One region of the Kitasatospora sp. NPDC091335 genome, then DNA from elsewhere that is predicted to be linked to it. Evidence: riboswitches for the same ligand, from Rfam matches in the RefSeq annotation. Region 1 holds a riboswitch; each other region holds the start of a gene.

What was found. Region 1 has a riboswitch for S-adenosylmethionine ahead of thrC (threonine synthase). Riboswitches for the same ligand answer to the same signal wherever they lie in the genome.
Positions count from the first base shown of each region.
Region 2: linked by a shared signal. The riboswitch ahead of ACIQOW_RS24625 (IclR family transcriptional regulator) and the one ahead of thrC (threonine synthase) in region 1 are both predicted to bind S-adenosylmethionine.
Region 3: linked by a shared signal. The riboswitch ahead of ACIQOW_RS02400 (aminotransferase class V-fold PLP-dependent enzyme) and the one ahead of thrC (threonine synthase) in region 1 are both predicted to bind S-adenosylmethionine.

Region 1 is NZ_JBIVUM010000013.1:76,913-82,192, forward strand. It holds gene ACIQOW_RS25520 (trehalose-6-phosphate synthase) at 1-1,222, opposite strand, end outside; gene ACIQOW_RS25525 (glucosyl-3-phosphoglycerate synthase) at 1,261-2,325, opposite strand; SAM riboswitch class I at 2,437-2,572, shown strand; gene thrC (threonine synthase) at 2,590-3,897, shown strand; gene ACIQOW_RS25535 (MoaD/ThiS family protein) at 3,933-4,211, shown strand; gene ACIQOW_RS25540 (cold-shock protein) at 4,748-4,954, shown strand; gene groL (chaperonin GroEL) at 5,278-5,280, shown strand, end outside.
Region 2 is NZ_JBIVUM010000012.1:148,167-153,446, forward strand. It holds gene ACIQOW_RS24615 (GlxA family transcriptional regulator) at 1-635, opposite strand, end outside; gene ACIQOW_RS24620 (NADP-dependent oxidoreductase) at 705-1,655, shown strand; gene ACIQOW_RS24625 (IclR family transcriptional regulator) at 1,717-2,430, opposite strand; SAM riboswitch class I at 2,630-2,774, opposite strand; gene ACIQOW_RS24630 (cytochrome P450) at 2,948-4,348, shown strand; gene ACIQOW_RS24635 (hypothetical protein) at 4,454-4,954, opposite strand; gene ACIQOW_RS24640 (HEAT repeat domain-containing protein) at 5,104-5,280, shown strand, end outside.
Region 3 is NZ_JBIVUM010000001.1:534,519-539,798, forward strand. It holds gene ACIQOW_RS02390 (hypothetical protein) at 258-683, shown strand; gene trpD (anthranilate phosphoribosyltransferase) at 796-1,872, shown strand; SAM riboswitch class IV at 1,981-2,099, shown strand; gene ACIQOW_RS02400 (aminotransferase class V-fold PLP-dependent enzyme) at 2,152-3,531, shown strand; gene ACIQOW_RS02405 (Lrp/AsnC family transcriptional regulator) at 3,559-3,840, opposite strand; gene ACIQOW_RS02410 (rhomboid family intramembrane serine protease) at 3,882-4,664, opposite strand; gene ACIQOW_RS02415 (hypothetical protein) at 4,866-5,129, shown strand.

The DNA of each region.
Region 1 (5,280 bases):
CGACGTCGGCCAGCCGGTAGGCGGCGAGGGAGCGCGGGAAGTCGTCGTCGACGTGCAGGATCAGCGGCCGCCAGGTGGGGGTGGCGAACTCCTCGTCGATGGCGGCCGCGAGGTCCTGGACGGCGGCGGTGTAGTTCCGGTACTCGGCGAGGTCGGTGCGGGACGGGTAGGCGAAGGCGATGTGCACCACCCGGTCGTGCCACTCGGGGCGGGTGCGGAGCAGGTGCCGGTACGCCTGGAGGCCGCGGACGATGTTCTTGCTCAGTTCGGTGCGGTCGACCCGGACGATGGTGCGGCGGTCGCCGACGGCCTCGCGGAGCGCGGCGAGGCGCTCGTCGACGTCGGGGCGGTGGGCGCGTTCGCGCAGGAAGTCGGCGTCGGCCCCGAGGGCGTGGACGCCGAGGCGTGTAGTTCGCCGAGTGGGGGTCCCCCCGGCCGAAGGCTGGGGGCGTGTGGTGCGGCCTTCGAAGGTGACGGTGAGCGCGTCGTGGTCGACGGTCGCCCCGAGGAGGTCCTCGCAGCAGGCGGCGAAGGCGCGGGCCCAGCGGTGGGTCAGGAAGCCGGCCCGGTCGGCGCCCAGGATGCCGGTCAGGACGGCCCTGCCGACGTCGTCGGGCAGCATCCGGTAGTACTCGGGCGGCGCCCAGGGGGTGTGCGAGAAGTGGCCGGTGCGCAGGTCGGGGCGGGCCTCCCGGAGCAGGGCCGGGACCAGCGAGAGGTGGTAGTCCTGGACGAGGACGGCGGCGCCCGGGGCGGCTTCGGCGGCCAGGGCTTCGGCGAAGGCCTCGTTGTAGGCCAGGTAGGCGGCCCACTCGGTGCGGAACCCGGCGTCGAAGGCGGGCGCGGTGGGGGTCGCGTAGAGCAGGTGGTGGACGAACCAGAGGGTGGAGTTGGCGACGCCGTTGTAGGCGCGGGCGAAGGTGCGGGGGTCGATGTCCAGCATGCGTACGGCCTGGCCGCCGACGTCGTGGCCGGCCAGGTCGAGGCGGCCGTGGGGGGCCTCGGCGGCGGCTCTGCGGTCGGAGTCGTTGAGGGCGGCGCAGACCCAGACGGCGTTCGGGTCCTCGATGGCGGAGAGGCCGGATACCAGGCCGCCGCCGCCGCGTCGCAGGGTCAGCGTGCCGTCGTCGGAGGTGCTGAAGGACACCGGTCCCCGGTTGGAGGCCACCAGGACGGGGGCGGTGCCGGTCGCACTCGAACGGTTGGTCGTGAGATCGCCCATGGTTGGGATGTTGCCGGGGGTGTGGGGTGGCAAACGTGTCAGTGCCGAGTGGCGTACTCGGGGACGGTGTGCATCGGGGGCCGTTCCAGGGCGGTGATCTCGTAGGTGCGGGGCGTGAAGATGGGGGTCCCCCCGGCCGAAGGCTGGGAGAGGGTCTCCGGGGCGCGGGTGAACTGGGTGAGGTGGGGGCGGACGAGGTCGGCGGAGGCCTTGAGGCGGTGGGCGCGGTCGAGGCGTTCGAGGGCGGTCCGGTAGATGGTGGCGGCCATCCGGCCGAGGGCCTGGCCGTCCTGGTGGCGGTGGTGCCGGACGCCGACGTCCACCTGGGCCAGGGCGTCCAGGCCGGCCAGTTCCAGGGCGTCGACCAGGAGGCCGAGTTCGACGCCGTAGCCGGTGGGGAAGGGCAGCCGTTCGAGCAGCGGGCGGCGGGCCGCGTACTCGCCGCCGAGCGGCTGGACGAAGCCGGCCAGCTCCGGCCAGTGGAGGTTGAGCAGGGGGCGGGCGACGAGTTCGGTGACCCGGCCGCCGCCGGCGGGCAGGACGGCGCCCTCCGACTCCAGGGGGCGGTCGTACATGGCCTTGACCAGCTGGATGGACTCGTCGGTCAGCAGCGGGCCGACGATGCCGGAGACGAGCGCCGGGTCGAACTCGCGCAGGTCGGCGTCGACGAAGCAGACGATGTCGCCGCGGGTGACCAGCAGGGAGCGCCAGAGGACCTCGCCCTTGCCGGGGACGGCGGGCAGGCGGGGGAGGATCCGGTCGCGGTGTTCCACCCGGGCGCCGGCCTCGGCGGCGACGGCGGCGGTGGCGTCGGTCGAGCCGGAGTCCACGACGACGAGCTCGTCGACCAGCGGGAGGCGTTCCATCAGCTCGCGGCGGATGATGCGGACGATGTCGCCGACGGTGGCCTCCTCGTCCAGGGCGGGGAGGACGACGCTGACGGTGCGGCCGGTGCGCTCCTTGGCCGCGAGGAGGGTGTGGACCGGCCGGTCGGCCGCGCTCCAGGAGCGGCGGTGCAGCCAGGACGCCGCCTGCGGGAGGAGCTCGGAGGTCGGTTCGGCGGGCACGGAGGTCTCCTCGGCGAGTCGGGTGGGACGGGTCATCTCGCTTGGCGGACGGTCCCGTTCGGAGTTGACGCCTTCGGATACAGTCTTCGTACAGCGGTCGGACCTTTGCACGCCGGGGTCGCCGCCGAGCACCACCACAATTTCACAAGCTCATCCAGAGGGACTGAGGGAACGGCCCGTTGACGTCCCGGCAACCTTCTCGCCCGGCCGTCCTCGACGGCCCCCGGCGGGACAGGTGCCAATTCCGTCCCGTGCCGCGACCGCGCCACGGGGAAGATGAGGAGAGAGGCCTCCGCCACCATGGCTATCGACATCGCCGCACCCTCCCCCAGCCGTCGGCCGGGGGGACCCCCATCCGTCGACCTCGGCCCCGCCGCCGCCCTGTCCTGTCGGGAGTGCGGCACCCGCTTCCCGCTCGGCCCCAGCTTCGCCTGCCTGGAGTGCTTCGGCCCGCTGGAGATCGCCTACGAGTTCGGCGGTGAGGCCGCCGAGGAGCTGCGCAAGCGGATCGAGGCCGGCCCGGCGTCGATCTGGCGCTACGCGCCGTTGCTGCCGGTCCCGGCCGACGTCGCCTCCAAGCCGAACCTGAACCCGGGGTGGACCCCGCTGGTGAAGGCGGACAACCTGGGCCGCGAGCTCGGTTTCACCGCCCAGCTGCACATCAAGGACGACTCCGGGAACCCGACCCACTCGTTCAAGGACCGCGTGGTGGCCTGTGCCATCGAGGCGGCCAGGGCGTTCGGGTACACCACGCTGTCCTGCTCCTCCACAGGCAACCTGGCCGGTGCGGTGGGCGCGGCGGCGGCCAGGGCCGGTTTCAAGTCCTGCGTGTTCATCCCGCACGACCTGGAGCAGGGCAAGGTCGTCATGGCCGGGGTGTACGGCGGCGAGCTGGTCGGCATCGAGGGCAACTACGACGACGTGAACCGCTTCTGCTCGGAGCTGATCGGTGACTCGGCCGGCGAGGGCTGGGGCTTCGTCAACGTGAACCTGCGGCCGTACTACGGCGAGGGTTCCAAGACGCTGGCGTACGAGATCTGCGAGCAGCTCGGCTGGCGGCTGCCGGAGCAGATCGTGATCCCGATCGCCTCGGGCTCGCAGCTGACGAAGATCGACAAGGGCCTCCAGGAGCTGATCAGGCTCGGCCTGGTCGAGGACCGGCCGTACCGGATCTTCGGCGCCCAGGCCGAGGGCTGCTCGCCGGTGTCGGCCGCGTTCAAGGCCGGCCGGGACGTGATCAAGCCGGTGAAGCCGGACACCATCGCCAAGTCGCTGGCGATCGGCAACCCGGCTGACGGTCCGTACGTGCTGGACATCGCCCGCCGCACCGGTGGCGCGGTGGAGGACGTCACGGACGCGGAGGTCGTGGCGGCGATCCGGCTGCTGGCGCGCACCGAGGGCATCTTCGCCGAGACCGCGGGCGGGGTGACCGTCGGCGTGCTGAAGAAGCTGGTCGAGACCGGGCAGCTGGACCCGGCCAAGGAGACCGTCGCGATCAACACCGGTGACGGCCTGAAGACCCTGGACGCCGTCTCCGACGCCGGGATGACCGCCGTCATCCGCCCGACGCTGGACTCCTTCCGCGCCGCCGGCCTCGCGTCCCTCTGAACCACCCGTCAGGCCCCACCCCCGCAAGGAGAGTCATGAGCGCCAACGTCCGCATCCCCACCATCCTGCGCACCTACACCGGCGGCGCCGCCGAGGTGACCGCCGAGGGTGCCACCCTGGCCGAGGTCATCGCCGACCTGGAGAAGAACCACGCGGGCATCTCGGCCCGCATCCTGGACGACACCGGCAAGCTCCGCCGCTTCGTGAACGTCTACGTGAACGACGACGACGTGCGTTTCGCCGAGGGCCTGGCGACCGAGATCAAGGACGGCGCCGGCGTCTCGATCATCCCGGCGGTGGCCGGCGGCTGCTGAGCCGGCGCGAGCACCCGCGGTCGCCCGCGCGTACGGAATTCCGTTCTCCGTACGCGCGGGCGACCGCTTGCATTCCCGCGGGAATATTTCCGGTTCGAGTCGGAGTAGAGTGTGGCTCGGCTGGGAACAGGGTTTCCCTTTCGGCCCCCGCAGTGCTCGGCCCGGGGAGTCCGGCTGCTGGGCACGGACCGTAAAACATGTCAGGCGGATGTCAGAATTCCCGCAGGCATTTGAGTAATTCGTCCGCTATGTCCGGCGTGGAATGCGGAGATTATTCCGATTCAACCCGTCCTGTCCCCTGCCGCCTTGGCGGAATTACCGGTGGCTGGCCCTGTTGCAGAGGGCGTCGATCCGGATACATTCAGCGGCGGTCGACGCAATCACCCGCTCACCGGAGGCCGTTCGGTGTCCCGTGCGGAGGGTTGCGGCGTGCACGGCTGTGCCCAGGGGGGGTTCCCCGGGCCGGCCTTCAAACCAACCCGGGCCCGCTACCTGCGGGCGCGTGAAGGGCCAGCACAGCACTAGGGGAGTTCGGAATGGCTCAGGGCACCGTCAAGTGGTTCAACGCGGAGAAGGGCTACGGCTTCATCGCGGTCGACGGTGGTGCGGACGTCTTCGTCCACTACAGCGCGATCCAGATGGACGGCTACCGCACCCTCGAGGAGGGCCAGCGGGTCGAGTTCGAGATCTCCCAGGGACAGAAGGGCCCGCAGGCGGACATGGTTCGCGCCGCGGCGGAATGACCCCTTCCGACCCCAGGAGCTCGGCGCGGCCCTACGGCTGGTGACCACTCGCTTCTCGACGGGCCCGTGCGACGCGTGTCGTACGGGCCCGTCGGCGTTCCAGGACGGTCCCGTCGGCGGCTCGCGGATCATCGCCGGGGCTTGCACTCGACCACCCTGAGTGCTAATCATTGGCGTTAGCACTCACAGCGTGAGAGTGACAGCGGACCGGGTCGGTGAGGCCCCCGGGAGCGGTAGGGGAATGGACCCCCGCACACCAGGGCCGTCCGTCGCGGGCACCCCTTGGTCCGAGCAGTCGACCGTGTCCCGGAGGACCACTTCAGATG
Region 2 (5,280 bases), on a different contig from region 1:
TGTTCGATGTACTGGGCCTGGCCGCCCTCGCGCCAGGGCGGCACCACGCAGTGCCGGGCGATCCGGTTGGCGACGGCGCTGCCGTGGTCCGAGCGCACCACGTGCAGGCACACGTCAAGCCCGGAGGCGGCGCCGGCCGAGGTGAGCACGTCGCCGTCGTCGACGAACAACACGTCGGGGTCCAGGGCGACTTGGGGGTACATCCGGCGGAAGACCTGTGCCACGGACCAGTGGGTGGTGGCGGGGCGCCCGTCCAGCAGACCGGCGGCGGCCAGCGCGAACGCGCCGGTGCAGATGGAGACCAGGCGGGTGCCGGGGCGGATCCGGGCGAGGGCCGCGCGCACCGGCTCCGGCAGCTCGGCGGTGACGTGGCGCAGGTCGTACGGCGGGAGGATCACCGTGTCGGCGCTCTCCAGCGCCTCGGGCCCGTGCCCGACGGTGATCGTGAAGTCGGCGTCGGTCCCGACCGTCCGGTCGTCCGTCGTCGCGCACGTCACCACCTCGTACGCCCCCGGCACTCCGGGGAAGACCCGGTTGGGGATGCCCAGCTCGAAGGGGTAGACGCCGTCGAGGGCGAGGACGACGACCCGGTGCGGCGGCCGGTCACCGGGGTCACGGGGTTCGATCGCAGCCATGGCACGATTCTATCGTTCTTTGGCAATCTTGCCATTTCCCAGGTCAGGGCCGTGCCGCAGGCTGGATCCATGACCAGGAACACCATGCGCACCATCACCCAGACCACCCTCGGCGACCCGGACGTCCTCCACCAGGCCGAGGCCGAGCGCCCCGAACCCGGCGTCGGCCAGGTCCTCGTGGCCGTCCACGCCGCCGGGGTCAACCCCACCGACTGGAAGCACCGCCGGCACGGCTACTTCCTCGGCCAACCCCCGTTCACCCTCGGCTGGGACGTCTCCGGCACCGTCGAGGCGGTCGGCCCCGGCGTCTCGCTCCTCGCCCCGGGCGACGAGGTGTTCGGCATGCTGCCCTACCCGCACGGCGCCGGCGCGCACGCCGAATACGTCACCGGCCCCGCCAGGGCCTTCGTGCCCAAGCCCGCCGCACTGAGCCACGTCGAGGCGGCCGCGCTGCCGCTCGTGTCGCTCACCGCCTGGCAGGCCCTCGTCGACACCGCACGGGTCCGGCCCGGGCAGCGGGTCCTGGTGCACGCGGCGGCCGGCGGCGTGGGGCACGTCGCCGTACAGATCGCCAAGGCGCGCGGCGCGTACGTCATCGGCACGGCGTCCGCCGCCAAGCACGACGTCGTCCGGGGCCTGGGCGCGGACGAGGTGATCGACTACCGCACCGCGGACTTCGTGAAGGAGGCCCGCGACATCGACGTGGTGCTCGACCCGCTGGGCGGGGAGGACCGGCTACGCTCGCTGGAGACGCTCAGGCCCGGCGGCGTCCTGGTGTCGATCCTGCCCCAGGGCCTGGAGGGCCTGGCCGAACGCGCCGCCGAGCTGGGCGTGACGGCGAAGACCATGATCGTCGAGCACGACCAGGCAGGCATGGCGGCGATCGCCGCCCTCGCCGAGTCCGGGCAGCTGCGCGCGCACGTCTCCGGCACGTACCCGCTCGCCGAGGCCGCCGGTGCCCACGCCGAGGGTGAGACGGGCCGGGTCGTGGGGAAGCTGGTGCTCACCGTCCGCCCGTAGCGGCCGCCCTCCGCACCGCACGGCCCCGTCTGGCGCCGCGCGGTGCGGGCAGGAGGGCGGGTCAGACGTTGCGCAGCGCGTCGGTCAGGTGCTCGGCCGCCTCCAGGACGGCCCGGGAGAGCTGGGCGCCGGGGTGCCGGGTGAGCCGCTCGATGGGGCCGGAGACGGAGACGGCGGCCACCACGCGGTTGGAGGGCCCGCGCACCGGGGCGGACACCGAGGCGACGCCGGGCTCGCGCTCGCCGATGGACTGGGCCCAGCCCCGGCGCCGTACGCCGCTCAGCGCGGTGGCGGTGAAGCGGGCGCCCTGGAGGCCCCGGTGGAGGCGCTCGGGCTCCTCCCAGGCGAGCAGGATCTGGGCGGCGGAGCCGACCTTCATGGGCAGGGTGACGCCGACCGGGACGGTGTCGCGCAGGCCGGAGAGCCGCTCGGCGGCGGCCACGCAGATCCGGATCTCGCCCTGTCTGCGGTAGAGCTGGGCGCTCTCGCCGGTCAGGTCGCGCAGCTGGGTGAGGACCGAGCCGGCCGCGGCCAGCAGGCGGTCCTCGCCGGCGGCCGCCGAGAGCTCGCCGAGCCGGGGGCCGAGGGTGAACCGGCCCTGCAGGTCACGGCTGACCAGGCGGTGGTGCTCCATCGCGACGGCCAGCCGGTGCGCGGTGGGCCTGGCCAGGCCGGTCGCGCTCACCAGGCCGCCCAGGGTGGTGGGCCCGGCCTCCAGGATGCCGAGGATCGAGGTGACCTTGTCGAGCACGCCGACGCCGCTCGTGTTGTCCATGGGTGGGTACTCCAGTCTCAATGCCCGTGAGCGGCGGGTGGGTTCCGCTCACGGACGGCTCCTGGCGGGGAGCAGGGGGGGATCAGCGAGGACGGGCCGGGGAAGTCGGCCGATAGCCTGCGCCGGGCACGAGACGGGTACGCGGAAGGGCCGGGGCGGGAAGCGCCCGGGCGAAGGACAGCACAGAGAGCACCGTGTCTCCTCATCTTTTCCCGCGCCACATTGGCGGCAGGCCGGAGTTGGCACTGACCCCGGACGGCACCGGCGCGTACTTCGGACGCCGGGTCGAACGGGGAGTTGCCGGGGCTTCGTAGGGCCGGTCCCTCCACCCCTCTGGATGATTCGTTGGGAACCATACAAGATTCCCCGGGCTGGTCGCCAAATGGTTTCCGCTCCCGGCCGCGGGGGCGGCGTTGCGCCGACGGCCCGCGGCCCGGTGCGGGAAGAATCCGGCGGGGCGCGTCCGGCTCGGCGAATCCGTCGGGGCGAATCCATCGGGCCGCCCCGAGGAGGTCCGATGAACATCCCCGGTCCCGCGCCCCGCCCGGACGGCGGGACGGGCGCCGTCGCACGGGCCGGCGGCCTGCACGCCTACCAGCTGTGGCTGCACGCCGAGTACGGACCGGTCGTACGGTTCCAGCTGCCCGGCGCCGAGACCGCCGTGTCGATCGCCGATCCGGTGCTGCTGGAGGCCACCGCCCACCTCGACGAGCGGCCGCGGCGGCTGTTCTCGTTCCTGGACCCGCTGTTCGAGACGGGCAACCTCCAGACGCTCCCGGCCGAGGAGCACACCCCGTGGCGTCGGCTGCTGCTCACCACCCTGGCCGGACGGCCCTCGCACGAACGGCACTTGGCCCGTTTCACCTCCCTGGCCACCGGGCTCGCCGACCGCTGGGCCGCCCTGCCCGCCGACCACGCCGTCCGGCTCCAGCGGGAACTCACCGGTGTCTCGCTGCGGATGATCCGCGCCTTCGCCCTGGGCGGCGGGTCCGAGGACCCGACCGGCGGGGTCGACGACCCAACCGGCGTGGCCGAGGACCCGGACGGCGTGGTCGAGGCCTTCGAGGTGGTGCTCACCGACTACCTGGAACGCCTCTACCACGTCCCGTCAGGGCAGGCCCCGGAGCGGCGCGCCGAACGGACCGCCCAAGCGCTCGCCCACCTGCGGAGCACGGTCGACCGGGTGATCGCGGCGCACCGCCCCGGCCTCCCCGGCGACCGCAGCGACCTGATCGGCGCCCTCGTCGAGGCCGGCGAGAGCCCCGCGCGGATCCGCGACACCGTCCTCGCGACGCTGCTGGCCGCCCACCACACCACCGGCGTCGCCGTCTCCTGGACCCTGCACCTGCTCGCCGGGCACCCGGCGGCGGCCGAGCGCGTCACCGCGGAACTCGACCGCGTCCTCGGCGACCGCCCCGCGCCGGAGTACGCCGACCTGCACCGCCTGCGCTACCTGGACATGGCCCTGCGGGAGTCGCTGCGCCGCTACCCGCCCGGCCCCTACGGCGCCCGGCTGACCACCGACCCGCTGACCGTCGGCCGGTACACGGTCCCCGCCGGGGCGGTGGTCTTCTACCCGTTCTGGGCGGTCCACCTGAACCCCGCCTACTGGCCGGAGCCGGAGCGGTTCCGGCCCGAGCGGTTCACCCCGGAGGAGTCGGCCGGGCGTCCGCGGCTGGCCTGGATCCCGTTCGGCCTGGGGCCGCGCAGCTGCGAGGGGGCCGCGCTTGCCAGGGTGGAGGCCCTGGTGCTGCTGGCCGTCCTGCTCAGGCGCTTCCGCTTCCGGCCGGAGCCGGGCCACCGGGTGGTCCCGGTCGAACGGTTCGTCCTGTGGGCCGCCGACGACATCCGGATGCTGGTGACGCCCCGGAGCGGCTCCGGACCCCACAGCCCGGAGCCGACGGCCAGGCAGCCGTAGAACCTGGGCGACTCCCGCCCTTCGCGGCGCCGATGCGAGCGTGCGGACCGCCTGAACCACCGTGCGGACCCACCGGGTGAGCCCGACGGACCAGGTGACGCCGGATCAGGCCTCCTTCCCGGCCCCTCCGACACTCCCGGCCCGTCCGACACTCCCGGCCCGTCCGACGCTCCCGACCCCTCCGGCGTTCTCGACCTTGCCGACGCACAGCGCCCAGATGACCAGGGCGTCGATCGCGATCAGGACGACGGCCCACAGCGGGTAGTACGGCAGCCAGAGGAAGTTGGCGAGCATTCCCAGCCCCGCCACGACGACCCCGACGACGCGCGCCCAGAAGGAACCGCTGAAGACCGCCACCCCGGCCACGATCACGACGACCCCGAGGATGAGGTGGATCCATCCCCAGCCCTCGGTGTTCATCGCGTACACGTAGCTGCGGGTGACGATGAGCAGACCGTCCTTGCGAATGGCGGCGGTCCCCTGGAAGACCGCCATCATGCCGGCGGTGATCAGCATGACCCCGGCGAAGATGGTCCACCCGCTCGCGTGCGGGTAGCGCTCGGGGCCCCGGGTGGTGGGGCCGACTCCGGTAGCACTGCTGGCCATGACTCGGGCTCCTTCGGGTGGCAACCGCCTCGCGGGCACGGTGAGACGGGAGGGACAAGCCCCGTATTTCACCGTAAGACCGGACTTTCGGTTCCGCTTGACCTTGACACCGTGACAAGCCCTTCACTGGGTCCGAGGAGGTGGTCCCGATGACCAGCACGAACGAGGACACGGACACGGTGCGGGCGGCGCTCCGCGGGCTGGGACACGGCGATCCGTCGGTCCGGCTCCGGGCGGCACTCGCCGTCGGCACGAGCCCGGACGAGGGGTCCGTCGGCACGCTCGTCGAGCGGTGCGCGGTCGAACCGGAGTTCTCCGTGCGCGAG
Region 3 (5,280 bases), on a different contig from region 1:
GAGGAGCCCGAGACCCCCTTGCCCGGCGCGCCGTTGCACGGTCGGAGTAGCCGCAGGAGGTAGGGGGGAGGGGCTCCGGGTCGGCCGTACGGGTGGACTGGCCGGGGTCGGGTGACGGGCCGTCCTCCGGGCGGGTGAGCCGGGGGCGCGGCGGGTTGGCGAGGAACGTGCGCGAGGGGGACTCGGCGGAGGGTGATCGGGAGTAGCATCCGGATCAGGCGAACGTGGTCCGGATCACACTTGAGGGAGCAGGGTCCATGGCGTACACGACCGATGAGACGCTCACCGTCCTCGTCTACAGCGACGACCGCAACACCCGTGAGCAGGTGCTGACGGCGCTCGGCCGCCGGCCCGCCGAGGATCTTCCGGAACTGTCCTACCTGGAGTGCGCGACCACCCCCGCGGTGCTCAAGGCACTGGAGAAGGGGGGCGTCGACCTCTGCGTGCTGGACGGCGAGGCGGTGCCGGCCGGCGGGCTGGGCCTCGGGCGGCAGCTGAAGGACGAGATCTACGGCTGCCCGCCGGTGCTGGTGCTGATCGGCCGGCCGCAGGACTCCTGGCTCGCCGCCTGGAGCCGGGCCGACGCCGCCATCTCCCACCCGGTGGACCCGGTGGCGCTGGCCGGGGCGGCCGCCACCCTGCTGCGGGCGCGGCTGGCGAAGCGGACTCCGGCCGTCCGCTGACCGACGTCCGGTGGGCGAGAAGAGCGGCCGTCGCGGCGGCTCCGCTCGATAGGCTGGCTCCATCCGTACGGACGTCCCCCCGCGCGGGGAACCGACAACAGTGGAGTCAGCCATGGTGAACGTGAACCCTGCGAACGGCGGTAGCGACCCCGTGCAGGTGGTCCGCACCTGGCCGGACCTCCTGGCGGCGCTGTTGCAGGGGGAGGACCTCGACCGTTCGTCCACCGCGTGGGCGATGGACCGGATCATGAGCGGCGAGGCGTCCCCCGTCCAGGTGGCCGGGTTCATGATCGCGCTGCGGGCCAAGGGCGAGTCGGTCGACGAGATCGCCGGCCTGGTCGACGCGATGTACGAGCACGCCGAGCCGCTGGAGATCCCCGGTCCCGCGGTGGACATCGTCGGCACCGGTGGCGACCGGGCGAAGACCGTCAACATCTCCACCATGTCGGCGATCGTCGCGGCGGCCGCCGGCGCCAAGGTGGTCAAGCACGGCAACCGGTCGGCCTCGTCCACCAGCGGCTCCTCGGACGTGCTGGAGAAGCTCGGGGTGGCGCTGGACCTGTCCGCCCGGCGGGTGGCCGAGGTGGCCGAGGAGGTCGGGCTCACCTTCTGTTTCGCGGCGAAGTTCCACCCCTCGATGCGGCACGCCGCCACCGCCCGGCGCGACCTCGGGGTGCCGACCGCCTTCAACATCCTCGGTCCGCTGACCAATCCGGCCAAGGTCAAGGCCCACGCCATCGGCTGCTTCGACACCCGGCTGGCCGGGCTGATCGCCGGGGTGCTGGCCGGGCGGGGCGCGACGGCACTGGTCTTCCGCGGCGACGACGGGCTGGACGAGCTGACCATCACCACCACCTCGCAGGTGTGGGTGGTGCGCGACGGGGTGGTCACCGAGACCTCCTTCGACCCGCGGGACGTCGGCATCGAGCTGGTCGGCATCGAGGCGCTGCGCGGGGCGGACGCCTCGTACAACGCCGAGGTCGCGCGGCGGGTGCTGGCGGGGGAGCACGGGCCGGTGCGGGACGCCGTCCTGCTGAACACGGCGGCGGCGCTGGTCGCGGTCGACCTGGGCGACGCGCCGCTCCCCGAGCAGCTGGCGGCGGGCATGGCGCGGGCGGCGAAGGCGATCGACTCCGGTGCCGCGCAGGACCTGCTGCGGCGCTGGTCGGAGGCCACCAGCCGGATCTGAGACGGCAGTTGGGGAGCCCGGGCCGGCGCACCGGCCCGGGCTCCGGTGCTGTCCGGATGCTGGATGTCCGTTTGACCGACCGCTGGACGCGGCCTAGAGTCTTCGCCAGGTCATGAGTGACAGCGCGAAGCCCCAGCTTGCTGTCCGGCAACCCTCCGTCCGTGGCGGGGTGCCCTGGGTGAGGACCGGGTCGTCACGGCAAACCGTCCGTGCGGCAAGCGCGGACACCCGACGACTAGCACTCCCGGGGGTCCCATACCCCCCAAGGAGTGCGTTCTCATGTCCCTGGCCACCGAAATCTGCGCCCCGCTCGCCGTCCTCGGCTCCGACGTCCAGGTCCCGCTCGCCAGTGGTGAGAAGGTCGGCTACGCGGCGCTCGACTACGCGGCCAGCTCGCCGGCCCTCCAGCGGGTGTGGGACGACGTCGCCGCCTACGCGCCGTACTACGGCAGCGTGCACCGCGGGGCCGGGTACCTCTCGCAGCTGTCCACCGACCTGTTCGAGCAGAGCCGCCGCACCGTCGGCGAGTTCCTCGACCTGCGCGAGGGCGACCAGGTGGTCTTCACCCGGGCCACCACCGACTCGCTCAACCTGCTGGCCACCGCCGTTCCGGCCGGCACCCGGGTGTTCGCCTTCGAGACCGAGCACCACGCCTCGCTGCTGCCCTGGGCGCACGCCGGACTGGGCGTCACCTACCTGCGCGCGCCGCGTTCGCGGGCCGAGGCGGTGGCCGCGCTGGACGCCGCGCTCGCCGAGGCGCCCGAGGGCCCCAAGCTGCTCTGCGTCACCGGCGCCTCCAACGTGACCGGCGAGCTGTGGCCGGTCGCCGAGCTGACCGCGACCGCCCACCGGCACGGCGCCCGGGTGGTGCTGGACGCCGCCCAGCTGGCACCGCACCACCGGGTCTCGGTGCGCGAGCTGGACGTCGACTGGATCGCCTTCTCCGGCCACAAGATCTACGCGCCGTTCGGCGCCGGCGTGCTGGCCGGCCGGGCGGACTGGCTGGACGCGGCCGAGCCGTACCTGGCCGGCGGCGGGGCGACCAGGACGGTGGCCAGGGAGACCGACGGCTCGGTGGCCGTGCAGTGGCACACCGGTCCGGCCCGGCACGAGGCCGGCTCGCCGAACGTCATCGGCGCCTACGCGATCGCCTCGGCCTGCCGGGCGCTGACCGAGGCCGGCTTCGACGCGCTGGAGGCCCGCGAGGAGCGGCTGGTCGCCCGGCTCACGGCGGGGCTGGCGGAGATCCCGCAGGTCAAGGTGCTCAACCTGTTCGGCGAGGGCTCGGCCCGGGTGGGCGTGCTGTCCTTCGTCGTCCAGGGCTGGAACAGCTCGCACTTCTCGGCCGCGCTGTCCGCCGAGTACGGCATCGGGGTGCGCGACGGCCTGTTCTGCGCCCACCCGCTGGTGCGCACCCTGCTCGGGGACGAGGACGTGGCCCCGTCGGAGTGCGGTGCGCCGGAGCCCTCGTTGCCGGGCGAGCGCAGCCTGAACGCGATCCGGGTGAGCTTCGGCGCCGGGACGCCGGACGAGCACGTCGACCGCTTCCTGACGGCCGTCCGGGAGCTGGTCACGGACGGCGCGAGCTGGAACTACCGCAACGAGGGCGGGCGTTGCGTCGCGACCGTGCAGATCGACAGGGCGCGTCGGGAGGGCTGAGCCCCGAAGGAGAGACCCCGCGCCCCGCTACTCGTCCAGGCCGAGGGCGAAGGCGGCTTCCAGGTCGTGCTGGGAGTAGGTGCGGAAGGCGATCTGGGTCTCGGTGTCGGCCACGCCCGGGACCTTGTTCAGCCGGCCGGGGATGACCTCGGCCAGGTCGTCGTGGTGGCGGACCCGCACCATCGCCACCAGGTTGTAGCCACCGGTCACCGAGTAGACCTCGCTGACGCCCTCGATGGCGGCGATGGACTCGGCGATCTCCGGGATGCGGTCGACACTGGTCTTGATCAGGACGATGGCGGTGATCACGGTTCGGGCTCCTTTGTGAGGTGCCGCCAGCGTATCGGGCGTCAGCCGGGCCGTCGCGGGGGGTGGCGGACCGCGGTACAGGCGTAGAGGAACCCAGCCGAGAAGCCGATCACGTGCACCAGGTAGGCGACCCCGGGGCCGGCCGAGTGCACCGACCACCACTGCAGGGCGAACCAGAGGCCGAGCACCAGCCAGGCGGGGAAGCGCAGCGGCAGGAAGAACAGCAGCGGGACGAGGGTGGTGACCCGGGCCCGAGGGTGGAAGCGCAGATAGGCCCCGAGGACGGCGGAGATCGCCCCGGACGCCCCGATGAGCACCCGGGTGGAACCCGGCGAGTGCGCCTCGGCGAGCGCGAAGCCGTACGTGCTCACGCTTCCGGCGGCGAGGTAGAAGAGGGCGTACCTGACCCGGCCCAGCCGCCGTTCGACGGTGGGGCCGAAGACGTGGAGGAAGAGCAGGTTGCCCAGCAGGTGCAGCCAGCCCGCGTGGAGGAAGAGCCCGGTGAGGACGGACAGGGACGGGTGCTTGCCCGGGGTCGGGGCGGCCGGGCAGCCGGGGACCGGGTCGGGGGCCTCGGCCAGCTGCTCGGCGGTCAGCGGCCGTCCGGCCAGCAGCTCGGCGGGGACGGCGCCCCAGCGCTGCTCGTACCGCTGCTCCGCGCAGACCCTGGCCTGGCCGGTGCCGTACAGCGGGTTGAGGCCGGCCGCCGGGGCGAACAGGAAGACCAGGGTGTTGAGCGCGATCAGGGCGTAGCTGACCACGGGGACGGGCACCGCCGGGCGGTCGCCCCGGGCAGCGGTGTGGTCGGGGGCCGCGAGCGCCATGCGGCCAAGCATCCCTCCGGGCGCCGCAGGTGACACCGTGGTTTACGGCAGGTGGACTAGCCCGGGTGTTCAGGCAACCGGTGGTCGCGACGGCAGCCCCAGGCAATAGGCTTGGGGCGGGCATTCCCGCCTCCCGCCGCCGATGCCGGGGCTCCGGGGGGAGCGCCTGGCCCACGCAGGGATCACCCGAGAGGACCCCCGATGACCGTCCCCGCTCTGACCGCCGAGACGCGCTGGCGCTGCACCCTGTGCGGCAACCTCACCCGCTTCGACGTCACCCGCACCGCGCGGGTGACCGAGTTCCTGCACTTCGACCTGGCCGGCGGGTCCAAGGTCGAGGAGACCGAGGTACTGAGCGAGACCATCGAGTCGGTGCGCTGCCGCTGGTGCAACGCGGTCGACCAGGTCGAGCTGGTGGCCAGGCCTGGCGCCGAGGGCACGGAGGCCGCCGCCGAGCAGGGCTGACCCCGTCGGTGCGGCGGGCGGGTGCGCGGCATGCCCGTCCGCCGCACGGGACAATACAGAACAAGACGCACGGAGCGTGACGACAGGGGCGGCCGCGGCCGTACCCCGCTGGACCAGGATCGGAGCCGAGGACGTGGTGGACGCAGCGAAG